Regions from separate parts of the Paenarthrobacter sp. AMU7 genome, predicted to be linked through region 1. Evidence: predicted binding sites of a transcription regulator. Region 1 holds the regulator's gene; the other holds the start of a gene.

What was found. Region 1 encodes Rex, which represses fermentation and respiration genes when NADH is low (regulators of the CRP and FNR family bind a similar motif). Its sites were predicted from a motif close to CTTGTGAANNNNTTCACAAG; they were not measured.
Region 2: ABQM86_RS04325 (queuosine precursor transporter) is a predicted target of Rex. The motif match lies at 3,107-3,126, and genes of this name have one in related genera.

Annotation. Positions count from the first base shown of each region.
Region 1 covers NZ_CP165735.1:3,655,647-3,660,923, forward strand. Annotated here, with positions in the region: gene ABQM86_RS16785 (hypothetical protein) at 3-749, shown strand; gene ABQM86_RS16790 (redox-sensing transcriptional repressor Rex) at 799-1,506, opposite strand; gene ABQM86_RS16795 (glutaredoxin family protein) at 1,579-1,833, opposite strand; gene ABQM86_RS16800 (HAD family hydrolase) at 2,000-2,848, shown strand; gene ABQM86_RS16805 (endonuclease domain-containing protein) at 3,371-3,991, shown strand; gene ABQM86_RS16810 (30S ribosomal protein bS22) at 4,159-4,257, opposite strand; gene ABQM86_RS16815 (helix-turn-helix domain-containing protein) at 4,422-4,634, opposite strand; gene ABQM86_RS16820 (3-deoxy-7-phosphoheptulonate synthase) at 4,866-5,277, opposite strand, start outside.
Region 2 covers NZ_CP165735.1:901,400-906,676, forward strand. Annotated here, with positions in the region: gene ABQM86_RS04305 (MFS transporter) at 1-137, opposite strand, end outside; gene ABQM86_RS04310 (hypothetical protein) at 956-1,402, opposite strand; gene ABQM86_RS04315 (TIGR01777 family oxidoreductase) at 1,480-2,394, opposite strand; gene ABQM86_RS04320 (TetR/AcrR family transcriptional regulator) at 2,391-3,053, opposite strand; gene ABQM86_RS04325 (queuosine precursor transporter) at 3,331-4,041, shown strand; gene tgt (tRNA guanosine(34) transglycosylase Tgt) at 4,123-5,277, opposite strand, start outside.

The DNA of each region.
Region 1 (5,277 bases):
CCATGAGCAACCCTCCCTACCCGCCGTCAAACCCGGGCGATGCCAACCAGCCCGAGCAGCCGGGCACCCAGCCCGCCGCTCCGCAGTACGGCCAGCAAAGCCCCGCCGCTCCGCAGTACGGCCAGCAAAGCCCCGCCGCTCCGCAGTATGGCCAGCAGAGCCCCGCCGCGCCGCAGTACGGCCAGCAGTCATCCCCGTACGGCCAGGCTCCCGGCGCTCCGCAGTACGGACAGGACACCAACTGGCCCAGCCAGCAGCCCGGTCCCACCGCTGTGCCGCCCATGGTTAACTACGCCTTCTGGATGATCGTTGCCGCCGGCATTCTTTCCGCTATCAGCTCGCTTCTGTTGGCCACCACTGGTGCTGATGCCTTCATCAGCGCCATGAACCAGCAGGCAAGCCAGCAGGGTACGGACCTCCCCGAAGGGTCCATGGAAGGCATGCGCGGTGTGATCGGCGTCAGCGCCGTCGTAGGCGCTGTTCTGGCCCTCGGTCTCTACGCCTTGGTCGCTTTCCCCGTCCGCAAGGGCAAGAACTGGGCACGGATCCTGGGCACCGTCTTCGCCGCCATCTCCGTCCTGGGCCTCACCGGCCTGTTCCAGTTCGGTGCCACCTACGGCATCCTGCAGCTCATCGTGATCCTGCTGGGAGTCGCGGCGATCGTCATGCTGTACCTGCCGGCGTCGGCCCCGTACTTCCGCAAGGCGCAGCCCTTCGGCAACCCGTACCAGAACCCGTACGGCCGCTAAACACCCAGAGTTCCAGACGCTTCAAACGCGGGCGCGGACCCGGCGAAGGCTAAACAGCCTGGCCCGGTGTCTGCGCCCGTTGTGCGTGGTACGCCAAAATCTGGAGTTCCGTGGCCATGTCCACCTTGCGGAGGTTCACGTGCGGAGGAACCTGCAACAGCACCGGCGCGAAGCTGAGGATGCTCCGGATCCCGGCGGCAATCACGCGGTCGCATACAGCCTGCGCTACGGTGGCGGGCAGGGCCAGCACCACCATGTTGGTGTGGGTCCGTTCAAGGACCCGCTCAAGCTCCGCGGAGTCGCTGACGCGAAGCCACCCTACTTCGTTGCCGATCACCATGGGGTCGGCGTCGAAGATGGCTACAACGTCGAAACCGCGGGACTCAAAGCCGCCATACCGGGCCAGGGCCTTGCCGAGGTTACCGGCGCCCACAATGGCAACTTTCCAGTCATGGGTCAGACCCAGGGCGGCGGCAATGTGGCGGCTCAAGTACTGGACTTCATAGCCGACACCGCGCGTCCCATACGAGCCCACATAGGAAAGATCCTTGCGCAGGGTGGACGAGCTGACACCTGAGGCTTCCGCCAATGCTTCGGACGAAACCCGCTCCACGCCTTCAGCCAACAGGGAGTTGAGCGCGCGCAAATAGAGCGTCATCCGGGCCACGGCCGCGGGCGGGATCTGCTTTGTGGCAGGTTCGTTGTCCCCGGTTGCAGCCTCCGGGGACGGTTCCAGCGCAGTCACGGTATTCTCCATTGCGTCGCTTTGTTGTTCCACTCTATGACCCCCGGGCGGACTCAACAAAAGCCATTACCAACGGGTAACCCCTCAGCCCTCCAGGACCTTCTTCAGGGTGCGGGTGAGACGTTCCTCGTCAATCTTCCAAAAATCGCGCTGGACGCCGTCCACCAGCACCACGGGAATCTCTTCCGCGAAGCGCTCCTGCAGTTGGGGGTCGTCGTCGATCAGCTGCTCCTTCCACTGCACGCCAAGACTTTTAGTGACACGCTCGACGGCGGCACGCGCCGCGGTGCACAGGTGGCAGTCAGCTTTGGTGAGGAGAACGACGTCGGGAATAGCCATATCTCAAAGGTACCGGCCAACCCTCTCTCACATCCCACGCCCTACCGGCCAACCCTCTCTCACATCCCGAGCCCTACCGGCCAACCCTCTCTCACATCCCGAGCCCTTCTGTGACGCCACCGTGCGCCCTCGAACGCGGACCGCGGCGATTGACTAGACTCAAGGCATGCCCGAGGAGAAGAACGCCGCCGTGGTCGCAGATGCCTTGGTGCAGAAGCCCATAGTGCAGAAGGACAACGTGCAGAAGCGCACGGGCGAGGCCGCCTTCTTCGACGTCGACAACACCTTGATGAAGGGCGCCAGCCTCTTCCATGTGGCCCGCAAGATGTACGAACGCAAGGCCTTCACATTGTCGCAAGCGGCCGGATTCGCCTGGAAGCAGTTCAAATTCGTCATGCGCGGCGAGAACATGGAAGACGTCCACTCGGTCCGCGACTCCGCGCTTACCCTTGCTGCCGGCATCACTGTGGATGACATCAAGGCCCTGGGTGAAGAGGTCTACGACGAAATGATCGAGTCGCGGATCTGGCCGGGGACCAAGGCCCTCGCGGAACAGCATCTCAGGGTTGGACGAAAGGTCTGGCTCGTCACGGCTACACCCATCGAGGTGGCCACGGTCATTTCCACCAGGCTCGGACTCACCGGCGCCCTTGGCACCGTGGGTGAAGTGGAAGGTGGCATGTACACAGGGAAACTTGTGGGCGACATCCTGCACGGACCGGCGAAGGCAGTCGCAGTTCAGCTCGTCGCCGATCGTGAGGGCCTGGATCTGGATCATTGCTGGGCGTACAGCGATTCCGCCAACGACATACCTTTGCTCACCATGGTGGGTCATCCCGTGGTGATCAACCCGGACGCCAGGTTGCGCCGGCACGCCCGCGAGAACAACTGGCCGGTGTACGACTTCCGTTCCGGTCGCCGCGCAGCAACGCTTGGGCTCAAGGCCGCCACGGTTGGCGGAGCGGTCTACGGCCTGTGGCGGGGTTTCTCAAGGTTCCGCGGCCCCCGCCTCTGACCCTCTCTCACATCCCTCGGGCTTGACCCGAACCCTCTCTCACATCCCTCGGGCTTGACCCGAACCCTCTCTCACATCCCTCGGGCTTGACCCGAACCCTCTCTCACATCCCACGATGGCCTCAACGAGCCTGTGGATAACTTACGATGACTCAAGCGTTTCTGGGCGAGAATGCCAGATATGCAGAACGCCAGGCCCCTTCCGCCCCGACTGACCAACGCACCATTCACCATTGACGAGGCCGAGGCCGCAGGCCTGAAGCAATCGCACCTCTGGAATCGTGTAGGAATAGATGGGGTCAGCCGGGGCCTTTACCGTCCATCGGATTGGGATTTTGAGCTATCGGCGGCTGCAAGGTCACTGTCAGCCGCAAGTCCAGGGGCCTGGATATCCCATGTAACGGCTGCGAGGCTACATGGCGTGTGCCTTCCACCGTGGCTGTCTGATTCCAATGAATTGCATCTCAGCAAGCCGAGGCATCTCCCGTCCGTCCGCCGCAAAGGCGTAATCGGACACACGGTAGTGGCCTCCGCCGACGAGATCGAGAATGTCCAGGGCATCCGGATCAGCACTCGGTCGCGTACCTGGTTGGATCTTGCAAGACGCCTTCCGCTCGCCGACCTGGTCTGCATGGGTGACGAGCTCATTCGCAGACCCAGGCCGGACTTCGAAGCACGCGATAAACCGTTCACCACGCTGGAGGCACTTCGCGGGCTGGTGGGCAGGCACCGCAATCTACAGGGCGTCGTCAGGGCACGAGAAGCAATGGAGCTCATGCGTATTGGCTCCGACTCCGCGCCCGAGTCACTGCTCCGCTTGGCAATGATGGACGCCGGTATCCCCGAACCGGAGTTGCAGGTGCTACTCCGCCCGAACGATCCGTTTTCGCCGTCCGCGGACTTGGGCTTCCGTGGCCGGCGGGTAGCAATACAGTACGACGGCGGCCATCACCTTGGGCGCGAACAGATATTTAGCGATCGGCGACGCGACAAGGCGTTCGAAGCAGCAGGCTGGACGGTCCTGAAATTCGGAAAGGATGACTTGGCGGACAACTTTTCGTCAGCAACGCAGAAGATCAAGAGCGCTCTTGGATCAGCATGGCGGGACCCCGCGGTCAGTTCGGGTTTCTCCCGAGGGACCTGAGAGAGGAACCCCACCAAACCCGAGTGATGTGAGAGAGGAACCCCCCCAAACCCGAGGGATGTGAGAGAGGAACCCCACCAAACCCGAGGGATGTGAGAGAGCGTCGGGGACGCAAAAATGCCCGCCACCTCGAGAGGCAACGGGCATTCACGCTTGGTGAAGTATCTCTACTTCTTATTGCGGCGCTGGTGGCGAGTCTTGCGAAGCAGCTTGCGGTGCTTCTTCTTGGCCATACGCTTGCGGCGCTTCTTAATAACTGAACCCACGAAAGTTCCTTACAAACTAGAAGTTCCTGTCTGTTGGAACAGATCCGCGGAAGCAGACAAGTACAACTGACAGATTCTTACATTGACGTAAAACGTTCCTTAACAGAGTACCGCTTCAAAGGGGCACCCTGTGACCACGGTCCGCGGGACGGACCCCGGCAGCCTCAGGCGGTCTCGGATTGTCCGTCCACCACGGCACCCTTGAGGTACTGGGCAACGGCCTCTTCAGGAACCCGGAAGGAACGCCCGAACCGTACGGCGGGCATTTCCCCTGAGTGGACCAGGCGATACACGGTCATTTTGGAAACACGCAGGACGTCGGCCACTTCGGCCACCGTCATGAAACGCGCATTCGAGAAGTTAGTCTCTGCGGACATTTCCCATATTCCTTTGCTCTCAGCCGGTTAGGACACCCCCAGTAGAACGGTGTGCCGATGCTGAGCCATCCAACAACCATGTGCTAGATACTCTAGAGGCTGATGGGGCCAATGTGAAAGCCTTTCCCGTAAGTGGGATGCCGCTCCCCCGGCCGAGCAAGACCATAACGGGGACTCGCTGCGGGCATGCCGAACTTACGGCATGATGCGCAGCGAAGCCACGAAACGAATCTACTCCGCAACCACCGCGCGGCGTTTCCGGGCCGAGGCAGCGAGCTGCTCCAGCACGGAAGCCGTAACGTCCCATTCCATGCAGGCATCGGTGACGCTCTGGCCGTAAACGAGTTCCTGCTCCCCCGCAAGCTGCTTGGCGGTGTCCAGGTTCTGGGCTCCGCCCACCAGGAAGCTCTCCAGCATGACGCCGGCGATCGGCGAGGTCTCCCCGGCTTCGAGCTGCGCACCGATTTCCAAGGCAACCTCAGCCTGGCGGTGGTGGCTCTTGCCGCTGTTGGCGTGGCTGGCGTCCACGATCAGGCGCGGGTTCAGGCCCTTGGCAGCGAGCTTGGAGGAAGCAGCCGCGACATCATCCTGGGAGTAGTTGGGTCCCTTGCGTCCGCCGCGCAGGATCACGTGGGTGTCAGGG
Region 2 (5,277 bases), 2.0 Mb from region 1:
AAATACGCCGCGAAAACCGTATAAACGTAGAGGTCGAACCACTCCACGAGGTTGCCCGCGGAGCCCTTGAGGATGTTGCTCACGGCCTTACGTGTCTGGGCGGCTTCGCTCAGAGGTGCAGCTTGTTGGGTGCTCATCAATGAACCTTCCTGGACGGCGCCTGATACGGCAGCCGTGTCTTGCATGAGTTCGTTCTGTCCATGAAGCTGGTGCTCATGGCGTCCTTGCGCATGGCTCTTCGTCGACTAAGAAAGGCCCTCCAGGGTGAAGAGGACATGTTCCAAGCTATGGGTGATGCACGGCACAGCCATAGCTGGCAGGGCATTTCCTAACACTTCCTTAGGTTTCGGCCGGTACGGCTGGTATCACGGGTGCCGGGTGAGGTTCGACGGCGGTCGGGACCGGAGGGCGGTTGGGACCGGACGGCGGGGCGAAGCGTTGGCTGGCGCGTCCGGACGCACGCTCGCTCACATCCCTCGGGCTTGAGCGTGTCGCTCGCTCACATCCCTCGGGTTTCCAACGGACGCTCTTTCACCACCCTCGGGTTTCCGACGGACGCTCTTTCACCACCCTCGGGTTTGGCTGGCATTGGTCTTGGGCGTGACCCAAGTCTTCGATGAGTCAGGGGCAAACTCCATGGTGAGCGAGCCCGCGTGGCCGAGACCGGGAGCAGACGTTTAGCGAAGAAAAGATGAGGGCCCATCCTGGTGCTTGGATGCCCATGAGGCGCAAAATGTCACGTGCGCTACGGCGATTCCCACAGTCAGTCCACTGCCGCTGGGCACCACCCGGCCCTTGGATCAGTATCGCCAGCCTCCCGACGGGCTCCGCGTCGCCAAAGAGTGCTTATCTTCGTCACTCCATGGTGCCTGGCTCACGGTTTTCCATCTGGATAGTGAAGGAGCGTCCGGCTGAAGGGGCGATTATGTGAGCAAGCGTCCTGCTGAAGAGGCCATCATGTGGGAGAGGGATTGATTCGCACCAGTTTCCAGACAGCCAGACGGCCTACGCCGGCGGCGAGGGCGATGGACAACGAGAGCAGCAACGGACCGGTTGCCGAGAGTCCGCCAAACGGTGCGCACATGAGTAGTCCGATGGAGAAGAACGCGGCCACGTGAACCCACTGGCTCCGAATGCGACGCAGCGCCAGCCCAAGGAGCGATCCCACTGCAGCACCAACTGCCCAGGCGGGGAGCAAGCTGTAAATGAAAAAGATGATCCACCACTCAGGTGCTTGGATGCTCACGAGAACGCAGAAAGTCAGATGCGCTACGGCGATGCCAACTGCCAGTCCTTTGCCGCCGAGCACCACTCTGTCCTTTGGCCCGTATCGCCAGCCTCCCGACGGGCTCCGCGTCGCCAGCGCGAATTCCTCCTTGTCTGACCAGGGTTCCTGACTCATGAATACCTCCGGGGGATGTGAGAGACGGTTCGCCTGAAGGGGCGGGGATGTGAGAGACGGTTCGCTTGAAGGTGCGGTTATGTGAGAGAGGGTTTGGGGTGCGCGTTGGCGATCTCGTTAAGCGCGCCAGCCAGCGATGGATACTCAAACGCGAACCCCGCGTCGAGCAACTTCCGGGGTTCTACCCACCGGCTCTTGAGGACCAGCTCGGTCTGTGTCCGAATGAGGACGGCGCCGGCCTCGAGCAGCCATGCGGGTGTCGGGATGCCAAAGGGGACACCCATGCTTCGCCGAACCATGGCCATGAGCTCCCGATTGTCCACTGGGTGGGGCGTCGCCGCGTTCACCGGACCGCTCAGCTCTCCGTGATCGTGGACGAACAGCACCGTCCTGAACAGGTCCTCCACATGGATCCAGCTGAACTTCTGCGTGCCCGGACCCATGTGCCCACCCAAACCGAGGCGGGCGAGGTTCCGGAGGGGACTCATGACGCCGCCCGCCCCCAGGACAATCGCGATGCGGAGCGGCACTTTGCGGGTGCCGGGGACAACGGCAGCCGCCAACTCGTCTTCCCACGCACGGGCCACGTCCACGGAGAACCCGCTGCCCAATTCACCCGAGACCTCGGACTGCGGGTGATCTTCCGCGTGCCGGTAAATGGTTCCGGTGCTGGAGTTGATCCACGTCCTGGGCGGTTCGGCGCAGGCAGCAACAGCCCGGCCCAAGGCACGCGTGGTGAGAACCCGGGAGTCCAGAATCTGCCGGCGGTGCCGCTCGTCATAACGGCAATTCACGGATCGTCCGGCGAGGTTCACCAGCAGTTCGGCACCGTCCAGCACTTTGGTGATGGCGCCGTCGTCGTGCCATTGCGCGTCAGCCGAAGCGTCCCTCCCAACGGTCCGGACCTGCCAGCCCTCTTGAAGGAACCGCCGCTGAAAGTAGCTGCCTATGAAGCCAGTAGCGCCGGCGATGACTACTGTCCGCCGCATCACGAATCTTCCTTGACGTTGCGCACGAGTCCCAGAACGTCATCGAACATCTTGCTGACGCCCGGAATCTTCGCCAGCGACAAGCCGCGCGCCACCAGCGGGGCGGCGCCGTCGATCAGCTTGCGTGTGCGGCGCTGGTTCTCGGAGGTGTCGTAAACCCAGAACAGTGCGACTCCCATGTACGCCAGCCACAGCAGCTCGGGAAGATCGCCGCGCAGCTTCTTTGCGACGGCGGGGGAGGAGCCCTCGACGGCGGACCGGAAGATCGCGAGCGAAGCCTCCCGTGCGGCGGTGGACGCCTCGCCGAACGGATTGACGGGCGACGACGGCCGGATCGCCGTCGCGATGAAGTCGGAACCAAACTGGTGGTACGGCGCCATGACGTCGACGCCGGTGTGCAGCACTGCCTTCAGGCGGCCCGCGAGATCTTGGACTCCTTCCAAGGCCTGCGCCGCGACCACGGCGTGTTCATCCTGCACTTGAACGTAAAGCTCCTGGACGAGCTCGTCCTTGGATGCGAAATAGTAGTAGGCATTGCCGACGGAGACCCCGGCCTCCTGGGCAATGGCTCGCATGGTGGTCTTCTCAAAGCCAACCTCGCGGAACATTTTCAGCGCGACCTCGGCCACTAATTGGCGGGTCTGCTCACTCTTTGCTGCCATGGTGCCGCTCCCTGGGACGTATTTTGAACGTGTTCAAGACTGAGTATGGCATATTTCTGAACACGTTCAAAAGGGGGCGTGAGTGAGCGTTGGGTTCAAGCCCGTGGGATGTGGGAGAGCGTTGGGTTCAAGCCCGAGGGATGTGAGTGAGCGTTGGGGTGAAGGAGTGGGAGAATGGAACCGGTGCCGGGCCACATGCCCCAGCAACCACAGTGCTAATACAGCGGGGCGCCCTGAACGAAGGAGCCTGCGCGAACCACTACGAAATGGATGACCCATGCCCTCGCCCTCAGGCTCCAGTACCTTGAGCAAGCCCGCCCCACGCTTTGCTTCAATAGGCTCCCCGTATTTCGGCATCATGCTGGCCATCATGGCCGTGGTGCTGATCCTGTCCAACATCGGCGCTTCCAAGGGCGTCGCGCTCGGGCCAATCCTGACTGACGGCGGGTTCTTCCTGTTCCCCATCGCCTACATCCTGGGTGATGTGATGAGCGAGGTGTACGGCTTCAAGGTGGCGCGCAAGGCCATCATCACCTCGTTTGCCCTCTCGGTCTTTGCCTCTCTCTGCTACTGGATCATCATCGTGCTGCCCGGTTTCAATGACGAGTACAGCATCGGCAAGCAAGCAGCCCTCGAAGGCGCCCTCGGACCCGTGCCGCTGATCGTCCTTGGATCGCTCCTTGCCTTCCTTGCCGGACAGACCATCAACGCCTGGATCCTGGTGAAGATGAAGGCCCGCACCGGCGAGAAGTCCCTGTGGGCACGCCTGATGGGCTCGTCCGTGGTGGGCGAATTCGTGGACACCCTGATCTTCTGCAGCATCGCAGCATCGGTCATCGGCATCACGGACTTTGGCTCGTTCCTGAACTACGCCCTGGTTGGCTTCGTCTACAAGACGGCCGTGGAGTTCCTGTTCGTGCCCGTCACCGTGCTGGTTGTCGGGTGGATCAAGAAGCGCGAGCCAAGCTACGGGGTAACGGCAGCCTAGGCTCGGGCCGAGTTCGCCGGAACCGTGTGAGTTCGCCGGAAGTTTCCGCACGCCCACGCAGGCTTCCGGCGATCTCGACGCCTACGAGTAGTACCGGCCCAGGGTCTCCGCCTTGAACTCAAAGAAATCCCCGGATTCGATGGCCAAGCGGGCGTCGTCCACCATCTTCACCACGAAGCGCTCGTTGTGGATGGAGATGAGCGTTGCCGAGAGCATTTCCTTGGCCTTGAACAGGTGGTGGATGTACGCGCGCGAGTAGTTCACGCACGTGTAGCAGTCGCAGCCGTCCTGCAACGGCCCGAAATCGGTTTTATAGCGGGCCCCGGACAGGTTGAACCGGCCGAACGGTGTGTAGAACGCCGAATTTCGGGCCACGCGGGTGGGGGAGACGCAATCGAAGGTGTCGGCGCCGTTCTCGATGGCAGTGAAGATGTCGTCCGGCTCGGAGATGCCCAGAAGGTGCCGCGGCTTGTTCTCGGGCAATTCCTCGTTGCACCAGCGCACAATCGTGCCCAGGTTTTCCTTCTCCAGCGCCCCGCCGATCCCGTACCCATCAAAGGGCATGGCACCGAGGTCCCGGCACGCCTTGCGGCGAAGGTCCTCATACTGCGCACCCTGGATCACGCCGAACAAGGCTTGATAGGGCTTGCCCATGCGGGAAGAAGTCAAGGAAGCGTGCTCCTCCAAGCACCGCAGCGCCCACAGCCGGGTCCGCTCCAGGGACTCCTCCTGGTAGGCCCGCGAGTTCTGCAGCGTGGTGAGCTCGTCGAAGGCGAACATGATGTCCGCGCCGATCTGGTGCTGGACCTGCATGGAAATCTCGGGGGAGAAGCGGTGCCTGTCCCCGTTGAGGTGCGATTTGAACCAGACGCCGTCGTCGTCAATGTGCGCCAGCCGTTCCTTGCCCGGTGCCACGGCGTCGTCGGGTCCGGACGAATCGACGTTCTTCATGTCGATGACCTTCTTGAACCCAGAGCCCAGGCTCATCACCTGGAATCCTCCGGAGTCGGTGAAGGTCGGCCCGGACCAGTTCATGAACGCGCCCAGCCCGCCGGCGGCGTCGAGGATCTCTGGCCCCGGCTGCAGGTACAGGTGGTATGCGTTGGCCAGCACAGCCTGCGCACCGAGGTCGGCGACGGACTCGGGCAGCACCGCTTTCACGGTGGCTTTGGTCCCGACGGCGATGAACGCGGGCGTCTGGATGGTTCCGTGCGGTGTGGTGATGGTTCCGGTGCG